3 regions of the Paenibacillus sp. LBL genome follow, and region 3 is predicted to be linked to each of the others. Evidence: riboswitches for the same ligand, from Rfam matches in the RefSeq annotation. Region 3 holds a riboswitch; each other region holds the start of a gene.
What was found. Region 3 has a riboswitch for cobalamin ahead of M2277_RS11040 (ribonucleoside-diphosphate reductase subunit alpha). Riboswitches for the same ligand answer to the same signal wherever they lie in the genome.
Positions count from the first base shown of each region.

Region 1 (3,280 bases), on a different contig from region 3:
ATGAACGGACAACAGCAGGAAGCGATCGCATCCTATGCGTTATTATGGGAACGACTCGAGGCCAAACTATCACGCATGGCGGAGCAGCTGGCAGACAAGGTTCCCCATGCAACCAAGAACGGGATCTATGATTCCACCCGGATCGATTGGTGGACCTCCGGTTTTTGGCCGGGGATGCTGTGGATTATGTATGATATGACCAAACAGCCGCAGTATAAGGAATGGGCTTGGGAATGGGACATGAGACTTGAGCAGGCCATTATTGCAGAGAGCAACTTTCATCATGATGTAGGCTTTCAGTTTCTGCCGACGGCCGTAATCAAATATAAGCTGACCGGGGATCAGGATGCCAGGCGCAGAGGGGTGCTGGCCGCTACCCTGCTGGCTGGAAGATACAATCCTGCGGGACGGTTTATACGTGCCTGGAATCAGGTGAAACCTACCTCCTGGAATCACGGGAATGAAGGCTGGTCCATCATTGACTCCACCATGAACCTCTCCCTCCTGTTCTGGGCCTCCGAGGAGACAGGTGATCCGAGATATGCGCATATTGCCAGAGAGCAGGCCAATACGGTAGTGGAGCATTTTATAAGACCGGACGGCTCCGTTCGGCACATTTGTCGGTTTGATCCGTTCACCGGGGAATTCATGGAAGCGCTCGGAGGACAAGGACTGGGACCCGAATCCGCCTGGAGCCGGGGTGCTGCCTGGGCCTTGCATGGCATGGCCAACACGTACCGGTATACCGGTGATATCCGATATCTGGACGCCGCGAAACGCGTGGCGCATTTCTTTGTCGCGTCCCTTGAGGAGGATTCCATACCGCTCTGGGATTTTCGTGCGGAACCCGAGAAGCTGGAAACACCCGCAACAGCAGCAACCCATCAATCAGCTGAATCTCTCTTCATTGCGGCAGAACCCCGAGATTCGTCAGCAGCATCCTGCGCTGCTTCGGGTTTGTTTGAACTCGCAGATCAGGTACCGCAAACCGAAAGCGCGGTGTACCGCAGAAGTGCCTTGCGCATCATCGACTCCTTGACGACTCGTTACGCTGAATGGGATGATCCGAATTATGAAGGCATACTGAAAGAGGCAACAGGCCATCGGCCTGGTGACCAAAATATCAACGTCTCCCTGATCTATGGCGATTACTATTATGTTGAGGCCGCTGCCAAGTTAATGGGATGGAAAAACCGGATCTTCTGATCCGGTTTTTTTGCGTAAGACAACCTCCATTTAAATAGGTTGCATAATTATGGAATTTATTGTACCTTGATACTCAGCAATCAAATTTAATTAATGGGAATAGGTGCTGATGTTGAAGCCTCTTCAATTTCAGCTTAAAAGGGAAGTTTGGTGCAACACCAACGCGGTCCCGCCACTGTAACAGAGGAGTTTGCCATCGGATGATGCCACTGATCAGCTTTTGATCGGGAAGGCCATGGCAGACCTTGATTCTGGAGCCAGGAGACCTGCCTATTCTGACAACACTGCTTACCTACGGGAGATAGGGAGGTGTTAAAGATCGCAGCATCCGTATGTACACAACGGAGGCGTCTTTACCCTTGATATTTTGATCGGGGTAAAGGCGTCTTTTTTTATTCAGTCATTTAAATATGTTGGTGGAGGCGAAGATATTGATGGCAAATGTTCAAAGCAGCAATCTCGGCTATCCGAGAATCGGAGCAAATCGCGAATGGAAAAAAGCATTGGAATCCTTCTGGAGCGGCAAGCTTGAGGAACACGAACTTCTATCCAAGTTGGACGACATTCGGTTGGACCGTTTACGCATTCAACAGGAGAAAGGCATCGACCTTATTCCGGTTCATGATTTTACAATGTACGACCATATGCTCGACATGTCGGTGATGTTTGGCTTGGTGCCACAGCGTTTCAAGTACGATGGTGGTCCTGTACCGCTGAGTGTCTATTTTGCCATGGCTCGCGGCAGTCATGGTGCTGCCGCGTGCGAGATGACCAAATGGTTTAACACGAACTATCACTACATTGTACCGGAACTTCAGGATGCCAAACCACATCTTACGGTCAACAAGCCGCTAAAAGCTTACCGTGAAGCCAAATCCTCGCTAGGTATCGAAGGTAAACCTGTTCTTGTCGGTCCCTATACCTTCCTTAAGCTGTCTAAAGGCTACACCCCGGATCAATTCGAGTCCTTGCTGGACCAGTTCACGGATCTGTATGCGGTAATCCTGAAGGAGCTGGAGCAGGAAGGTGTTCAGTGGGTGCAGTTCGACGAACCGATTCTGGTTACTTCATTAACCAAAGATGAATTGGCGCTTGTATCATCCGTATACAAAAAACTTCATGCAGCGGCTCCGGCGATCCGGATCATGCTCCAAACCTACTTCGATTCGGTCAGCCATTATGTAGAGATCATCTCCTTGCCAGTGCAAGGCATCGGGCTTGATTTCGTACACGGCCTGGATGGTAATACCGAACAGCTGCTCAAGCACGGATTTCCTGAGGATAAGGTACTGGGGGTTGGTCTTATCGACGGGCGTAACATCTGGCGTTCAGATCTCGATGCCAAGCTGGAATTGCTGGACACCCTCTCCCAAAAGGTGAAGCCTTCTCAATATGTGATACAGCCGAGCTGCAGCCTGCTCCATGTTCCCGTATCCACAGCTTATGAGGATAAGCTGGACCCCGTACTTCGCCAGGCGTTATCTTTTGCCAATGAGAAGCTGGACGAATTGACGCTGCTCACTAGCGCGCTCAATAATAATGGGATTGAATCCGTTTCCGAGCAGCTGAAAGAGCATAACCAGGCCGTAGCCGCCATGAATCAATCATCGCTGCGGAATAACGAACAGGTACAGAAAGAAACGTCCAAGGTTGTCGGATTGAATCCGACTCGAGCGCTGTCGTTTGAAGAGCGGCGCAAAGCCCAGCAGAAGAAATGGAATCTCCCGCTCCTCCCTACCACAACCATCGGAAGTTTCCCTCAGTCGACCGAAGTTCGGCAGGCCCGGAAGAACTGGAGAAGTGGCGAATGGTCTGCCGAGCAGTATGAAACCTTCCTCGCCGAGCAAACTCGCGCCTGGATTGAGATTCAAGAAGACATCGGCCTGGATGTTCTCGTTCACGGGGAGTTTGAACGGACTGATATGGTGGAATTTTTCGGAGAAAAATTGGATGGGTTTTCCTTTACAGCTAACGGCTGGGTTCAGTCCTACGGATCGCGCTGCGTCAAACCTCCCGTCATCTATGGAGACGTTGAGTTCGTGAACCCGATGACCGTGAAGGAAACCGTATATGC
Region 1 covers NZ_JARXYU010000002.1:425,170-428,449, reverse strand. Annotated here, with positions in the region: gene M2277_RS07010 (glycoside hydrolase family 88 protein) at 1-1,206, shown strand; cobalamin riboswitch at 1,291-1,494, shown strand; gene metE (5-methyltetrahydropteroyltriglutamate--homocysteine S-methyltransferase) at 1,641-3,280, shown strand, end outside.
Region 1: linked by a shared signal. The riboswitch ahead of metE (5-methyltetrahydropteroyltriglutamate--homocysteine S-methyltransferase) and the one ahead of M2277_RS11040 (ribonucleoside-diphosphate reductase subunit alpha) in region 3 are both predicted to bind cobalamin.

Region 2 (3,280 bases), on a different contig from region 3:
CCGAACAGCGGCTTCCCGGAATCCGCGGTTGCCGGTGCCTTGGGCATTCGCCTGGGAGGCGAGAATTCCTATCAAGGCGTGATCTCGTTCCGGGCTTACATGGGCGATCCCGAACGTGCGCTTCATGCAGAGCATATTCGGGTGACAACCCGGCTTCTGCTGGGCGTATCCATTCTGTTCACGGTACTCGGCACAGCGGTGCTGGGGCTGATTACAGCAGCCGGAGGTGCGTTATGGCTGTAAGCCTGAACCTGTATCTTGTTCGTCATGGCCGTACGCAGTGGAATGAGGAACGCCGTTACCTGGGTCACGAGGATCAGGGGGCTCTGATGGAAGGGTTGGAACAGCTGCTTCCGCTGCGGGAGGAGTTTCGCTCCAGGCATTTTGCCAAGGTCTATTGCAGTGATCTCCTTCGTTGTAGACAAACACTGAACTGCATCCTGCCGGATTTACATATGCCCGGCATTACAAATGAGGTCGAGCTTGGCAGCGTTATTCCCGGTGTCTGTTATGACAGGAAGCTGCGGGAGCTTGATTTTGGCGATTGGGAAGGGAAAACCTACGAGGATTTGAAGGAAAATGCGGCTTATCGGCGCTGGATCGACAACCCGGGAACGGTTACGCCGCCGAGCGGGGAGAGTTGGCCATCTTTTTGTTCCCGAATTGAGGTTTTTCTGGCCGAAATGTATCAGGATATGAAGGGGTTATTGTCGATGCAGGAAGGCCCCGCTATTCTCTTGGAGTCAGAGTCAGAGTCAGAATCAGCGGGCCACGATACCGAGACTCAGCCGGGGGTGCTCGATATGGACGTGCTTGTAGTCACCCACGGGGGCGTCATCCGGCAGATTGCAGCGGCAACCCTCCCGGATACAGAATTCTGGGCTACGTCGGTATCGCCGGGCGAGGTGCTCCAGCTGCAGCTGGCCTGGGACGGAGCACGCTGGCGAGGCGTAAGGGTAAACGAATAAATGAAATCGTACGATTTTGGTGCGGAATGAACGATAACGGGAAAAACCAATATCGTTAAACCCTTGAAACGAGCGAAACTTCCAGTTGTAAGGCGATGGTTTATCGCCTATAATCTTGTGCAGAGAAACCATGCTTGGCCTATCATAAATAAATTCATATTGTTTGCGAGGGTCCCGGACAGAAGAGGTTATTCATGTCTTCTGCCGGGTTAATAGGGAAGCCGGTGCAAGTCCGGCACGGTCCCGCCACTGTGAAGCAGGGACTTCTCCACATGCCACTGAGCGTCAGCGCTTGGGAAGGCGGGGAAGTCGTTACAGCCTGTAAGTCAGGAGACCTGCCCTTAGCGAATGAATGACGGTCCTTCGAGGAGAGGATTACGTTTTGCAGTCCCGTGCGGACGGCAGTTTAAGGCGCTATCTGTGAACGGTTATCCAGGTGTCCTTATGTTAAAACGTAATCCCTGAGTCCTTATTTACGAGGAATCAGGGATTTTTGCTTCTTTGGAGTATGACGATTGACGTTTTTCTTCCTGCTCAGGGGATCGGTTGAAGGAATTTAGACGTACAGCGCCAGGTTCTCAATTATGTTTAGGGGGATTTGAAGAGATGAAAGCAATAAACAAAACATGGTCCGTACTTCTAGTAGCCATACTGATGGCTCTGGCCTTGATCGGCTGTGGCGGGGAAGAAGCGGCACCGAAAGAAACCACGCCGCAAGCTGCACAGGAGCAAGGGCAGACTAACGAAGCGCCAGCCGACTCCGGTGAGGAGCTTAAGACCACGTATCCATTAACGGTTAAGGATTCAACCGGGGTTGAAATGACGTTTGATAAAGCGCCGGCTAAGATTGCATCCTTGACTCCGTCCGAGACGGAAAAGCTGTTTGCTCTGGGTCTGGATGAGGAAATCGTAGGCGTATCGGATAATGACGATTATCCGGAAGCTGCGAAATCCAAGCCCAAATTGGGCGGATTCCAAGTGAATGAAGAGGCTATTATTGCAGCTGATGCCGATGTGGTGTTTGCCGCTTCGATGAATGCACAGAATGCCGAGAAACTGCGTGAGCTTGGCGTAACCCTGTTTGTCAATGATCCGAAAACCATCGATGCCGTGATGGAGAACATTGAGCTGATCGGACAAATTACCGATCGTCAAGCTGATGCCAAAGCGGTCGTAGATCAGATGAAGCAGGAACTGGCATCCGTTACGGAAGCTGTGAAATCCGTGAAGGATGAAGACAAGAAGAAGGTGTACGTCGAGTTCTCCCCGGGATGGACTGTAGGCAAAGGCGAATTTATGGATGAGATCATCACTGCAGCCGGTGGTGTTAATGCAGCTGGCGATACGGAAGGCTGGTTCGAAATCAGCGAAGAAAAGATTATCGCTGCGAACCCGGATGTTATTCTGTACACGGACGATGTGGTTGATGAAGCGACCAAAAAAACACTGGATCAACTCATTAAAGAGCGCGGAGGCTGGGATCAGATCGAAGCCATCAAGAACGATCAGGTCATTGCCGTAGATGCCAACCTGCTGAGCCGTCCGGGTCCCCGCGTTACGCAAGGACTGATTGAAGTGGCGAAGGCTGTTTACCCGGAACTGATGAATCCATGAGTAAAAAACTTGCAGGATTCGGTGCGGCCGGCGTTATCCTATTGCTGCTAACCTTGGTTGTCAGTCTCGGAATCGGATCCGTTCACCTGCCTGTGAGAGAGATTGGGGCGATGCTCCTGCACCGGCTGCCGGGGATCGGCGATTCCATCCTCCCGAGCTGGGAAGCTTCATCCGAACAAATTCTGATGAAGGTGAGGTTACCGCGGATTTTGCTGGGGATGCTTGTTGGAGCTTCCCTGGCGGTAGCCGGGGCTGCCTTTCAGGGCGTATTGCGTAATCCGCTGGCGGATCCGTTCACGCTCGGTGTATCCTCGGGTGCTGCGCTTGGCGCAGCATCCCTGATTTTTTTCGGGATGGAATACTCCTTTGCCGGAGGTTACACCCTGCCGCTTGTAGCATTTCTGACCGGAGCAGGCACATTGTGGGTTGTTCTGCTGTTGGCAAGGGATCAAGGAAAGCTGCCGATTCACGGACTGATCCTGTCCGGGGTGGTCATGCAGTCGTTTCTGGGCGCCGTGGTTTCGTTTCTGACGGTGATGTCCAAAGATACGGTAAACCAAATCCTGTACTGGACGATGGGGAGCCTGAGCATGCGCGGATGGTCGTATACGGCCATCCTTTTCCCGTATTTTATCGTGGGATTCGCGTATTTATGGAGCCGGTCGCGGGCGCTTAATATTTTGTCGCTTGGGGAACGG
Region 2 covers NZ_JARXYU010000017.1:54,544-57,823, reverse strand. Annotated here, with positions in the region: gene cbiB (adenosylcobinamide-phosphate synthase CbiB) at 1-243, shown strand, start outside; gene M2277_RS25775 (histidine phosphatase family protein) at 234-968, shown strand; cobalamin riboswitch at 1,121-1,325, shown strand; gene M2277_RS25770 (ABC transporter substrate-binding protein) at 1,575-2,582, shown strand; gene M2277_RS25765 (FecCD family ABC transporter permease) at 2,579-3,280, shown strand, end outside.
Region 2: linked by a shared signal. The riboswitch ahead of M2277_RS25770 (ABC transporter substrate-binding protein) and the one ahead of M2277_RS11040 (ribonucleoside-diphosphate reductase subunit alpha) in region 3 are both predicted to bind cobalamin.

Region 3 (3,280 bases):
AGCCGTTTTTTTACGCTCAGGGACACCGCTAGCACGATGTCCTTTTCCAACAGACCATGAGCAGTCGCTCCGGTATCTTTTCCACCGTGGCCTGGATCAATAAATACCTTCTTCATCTCCCTTCACCTCATCTTTCCGAGCCGCAGCCCGTTTCATCTTTTCGACAGCGAAGGCCACGAACAAACTCGAATAATATGAATCGCTTACTATGTAATATATGATATAAAATGCCGAATGATAGGGCGCTCTCTCCTTAACAGGAATAGCCCCCGGATCACCCAGGGGCACAAAAAACACGCCTTGCGGCGCCATTTTTATATCATTCCAGCCAGAAATCAGGATATGATCTCCTTGCAATGAACATGCTGGTGAAGGGAATTGAACCCCCGACCTACGCATTACGAGTGCGTTGCTCTACCCCTGAGCTACACCAGCATATGTGGTTCGAAAACAAGCCTCCACGAACAGCAAAATTATTATAATACTTTAGCAGCAAAATACAAGTCCCAGCCTAGCCGGAACATCCCTTGCAATAAGCAAGATTATCCGCCTAATTTTTCCTGCACCGATTGAATCTTTTGCTTGCTGGAGGAGACTTGATCCCTGCGGTCATCAATCTTGACCGAAGTCGATACGCGCTGGGCTCCAGATAGAAATGGCGCCTCATGCAGAGCTTCAATCGCTCGCCAGATCATATTCAGCTCGCCCTCTATGATGGTGCTCATCGAAGTCAGCTCATATGTAATCCCGTCCTGTTGTTTCAATATACGCTGCATCTCGGCCACATAAGAGCTTAAGCTCGTTGTTGCTGTTCCAATCGGAATCACCGTCACTTCCGCTATAGCCAATACCAAAACCTCCCTCGCAACATCTCATATATAGAACTCTTCAATCTCCAGACACAGATATCATATCAATTCTGATCACTCATATCAAAGCCCCTAACTCGCTATTCACAATAAAAAATAGTCTGCTCCTTCCACCACAGATCCAGTACGCAACTATCGTATTTTGTCAAAACGATAATATACGTGGTATGTGTGCAGAAAAGGTCGCATTCGGTCACAATCCAGGAAATGTTATGGCCTTTTGACAGTTTCTTAGCTGGCACAATGACCGCTCGTTTGCTATAATTCTTTTTGCGTTCAATTTTAAGAATATGGTTTACAAACACAATATATTGGGTTAAATTAGATAAACAACAACCAAATATAGTGTGTATAGGTGCCGGAACAACCTATAAGGCGGTCCGGCTTAATAGGGAAGCATGGTGTAAATCCATCACGGTCCCGCCACTGTAAGGGCTCTCGGCTATTATCCTATCCAGGCCGAACCAAATCATGGAATATTCTTCTGGCGGACCTCATCAAGGTCTTGGGGAAGGCTCCGATTTGTCAAAGTCCGAGTCAGGAGACCTGCCTGTACGCAGCCAACACCAACCTACGGGACATTAGGTAAGTGTTCGTTAAACTTGCGTCTGTACATAACATCAGGCCCCTTCAAGGGCTTATGTCAAACGTCATTCACGAATCACAGCGCACGGACATTTTCAAGCCTGCGGGTTTTAGAAAATGTTTTTTTGATGTCCTTTTTCATATTTCCCCCTAAGAAAGCGAGGAATTATTCATGCCCCAGCTCGTAGTTAAACCGAACAACCGTCAGCTCGCCTTTGATGAAATACGCCTCTCTGTCTATGCCGACCGCAATCTGAAAGGATTGGACATGCTTGATAAAGAGCGCCTGCTTCGCGGCGTAAATGCTAAACTGCGCGGTGAGCAAGTCACCGGCGAAGAAATCAGCAGCGCCTTCACGATGTCCGCGCTTGAGCTTGTGACAAAAGAAGAGCCGAATTGGAAGTTTGCAGCTGCGCGTTCGTTTCTGACCTCTTTATATAAAAAAGCGGCCACCAACCGCCGATACAAAGCCTACCCGGAAGAGCCTTACGGTGCCTTCTACCCGCTCATCACAGAGCTTGTACAGAAGGGCATCTATCGCGAGGATCTTCTGACCAGCTACACCAAGGAGCAAATCGAAGAGCTCGGCGAATGCATCGATCCAAGCCGCGATCTGCTGTTTGATTACATTGGTCTTTTGACACTGGCTGAGCGTTATTTGGCAACCGACTTTGACGGTCGTGTCATGGAACTTCCGCAAGAACGCTACATGGTAATCGCAATGTTCCTCATGCACAACGAGCCAGCCGACAAACGTATTGACCTTGTAAAAGAAGCCTACTGGGCGATGAGCAACCTGTACATGACAGCTGCCACACCGACCATGTCCAATGCAGGCAAAAAAGTAGCAGGCCAGCTCTCCAGCTGCTTCATTGATACCGTTGACGACTCTCTGGAAGGCATCTTCGATTCCAACACCGATATTGCCCGTCTCAGCAAAATGGGTGGCGGCATTGGCGTGTACCTCGGTAAAGTCCGTGCACGCGGCTCGGATATCCGCGGTCACAAGAACACCAGCTCCGGCGTTATCCCTTGGATTCGCCAATTGAACAACACTGCCGTAAGCGTTGACCAATTGGGAACTCGTAAAGGAGCCATCGCGGTTTATCTGGATGTGTTCCACAAAGATATTCTGTCCTTCCTGGATCTGAAGCTGAACAACGGTGACGAGCGTATGAGAGCCCATGACGTGTTCCATGGCATCTGTCTGCCTGACCTGTTTATGGAGGCTGTAGAGGCCCGTGAGGAGTGGAGCCTGTTCTGTCCTCATGAAGTGAAGAAGATCATGGGCTGGAAAGACGAGAACGGCCGTTCGCTTGGCCTGGAAGACTTCTATGATCAAGCTCAAGGCGATGGCGAGTTCCGTCAAAAATATGCACAAGCCGTGGCGAACCCGCAGTTGCCGCGTATTACGGTACAAGCGATCGACATTATGAAACGCGTGATGAAATCCCAGCTTGAAACGGGTACACCGTACATGTTCTACCGCGACACGGTAAACCGTGCGAACCCGAACTCTGCACATGGCATGATTTACTCATCCAACCTGTGCACCGAGATCATGCAGAACCAATCTCCAACCGTTGTCGAGCAAGAAGAGTTGGTAACAAAGGATGGTCAAACCCGGATCGTTATTTCCAAAATCCCTGGCGATTTCGTTGTCTGCAACCTGAATTCCATCCACTTGGCTCGCGCTGTACCGGCCGGTGTGCTGGAGCGTCTCGTTCCTATCCAGGTTCGTATGCTGGATAACGTTATCGACATCAACAATATTGAAGTTCTGCAAGCCCAATATACCAACAGCCAATACCGTGCGGTCGGTCTTG
Region 3 covers NZ_JARXYU010000003.1:609,664-612,943, reverse strand. Annotated here, with positions in the region: gene M2277_RS11055 (N-acetylmuramoyl-L-alanine amidase) at 1-116, opposite strand, end outside; tRNA gene M2277_RS11050 (tRNA-Thr) at 364-435, opposite strand; gene M2277_RS11045 (MTH1187 family thiamine-binding protein) at 543-848, opposite strand; cobalamin riboswitch at 1,206-1,437, shown strand; gene M2277_RS11040 (ribonucleoside-diphosphate reductase subunit alpha) at 1,627-3,280, shown strand, end outside.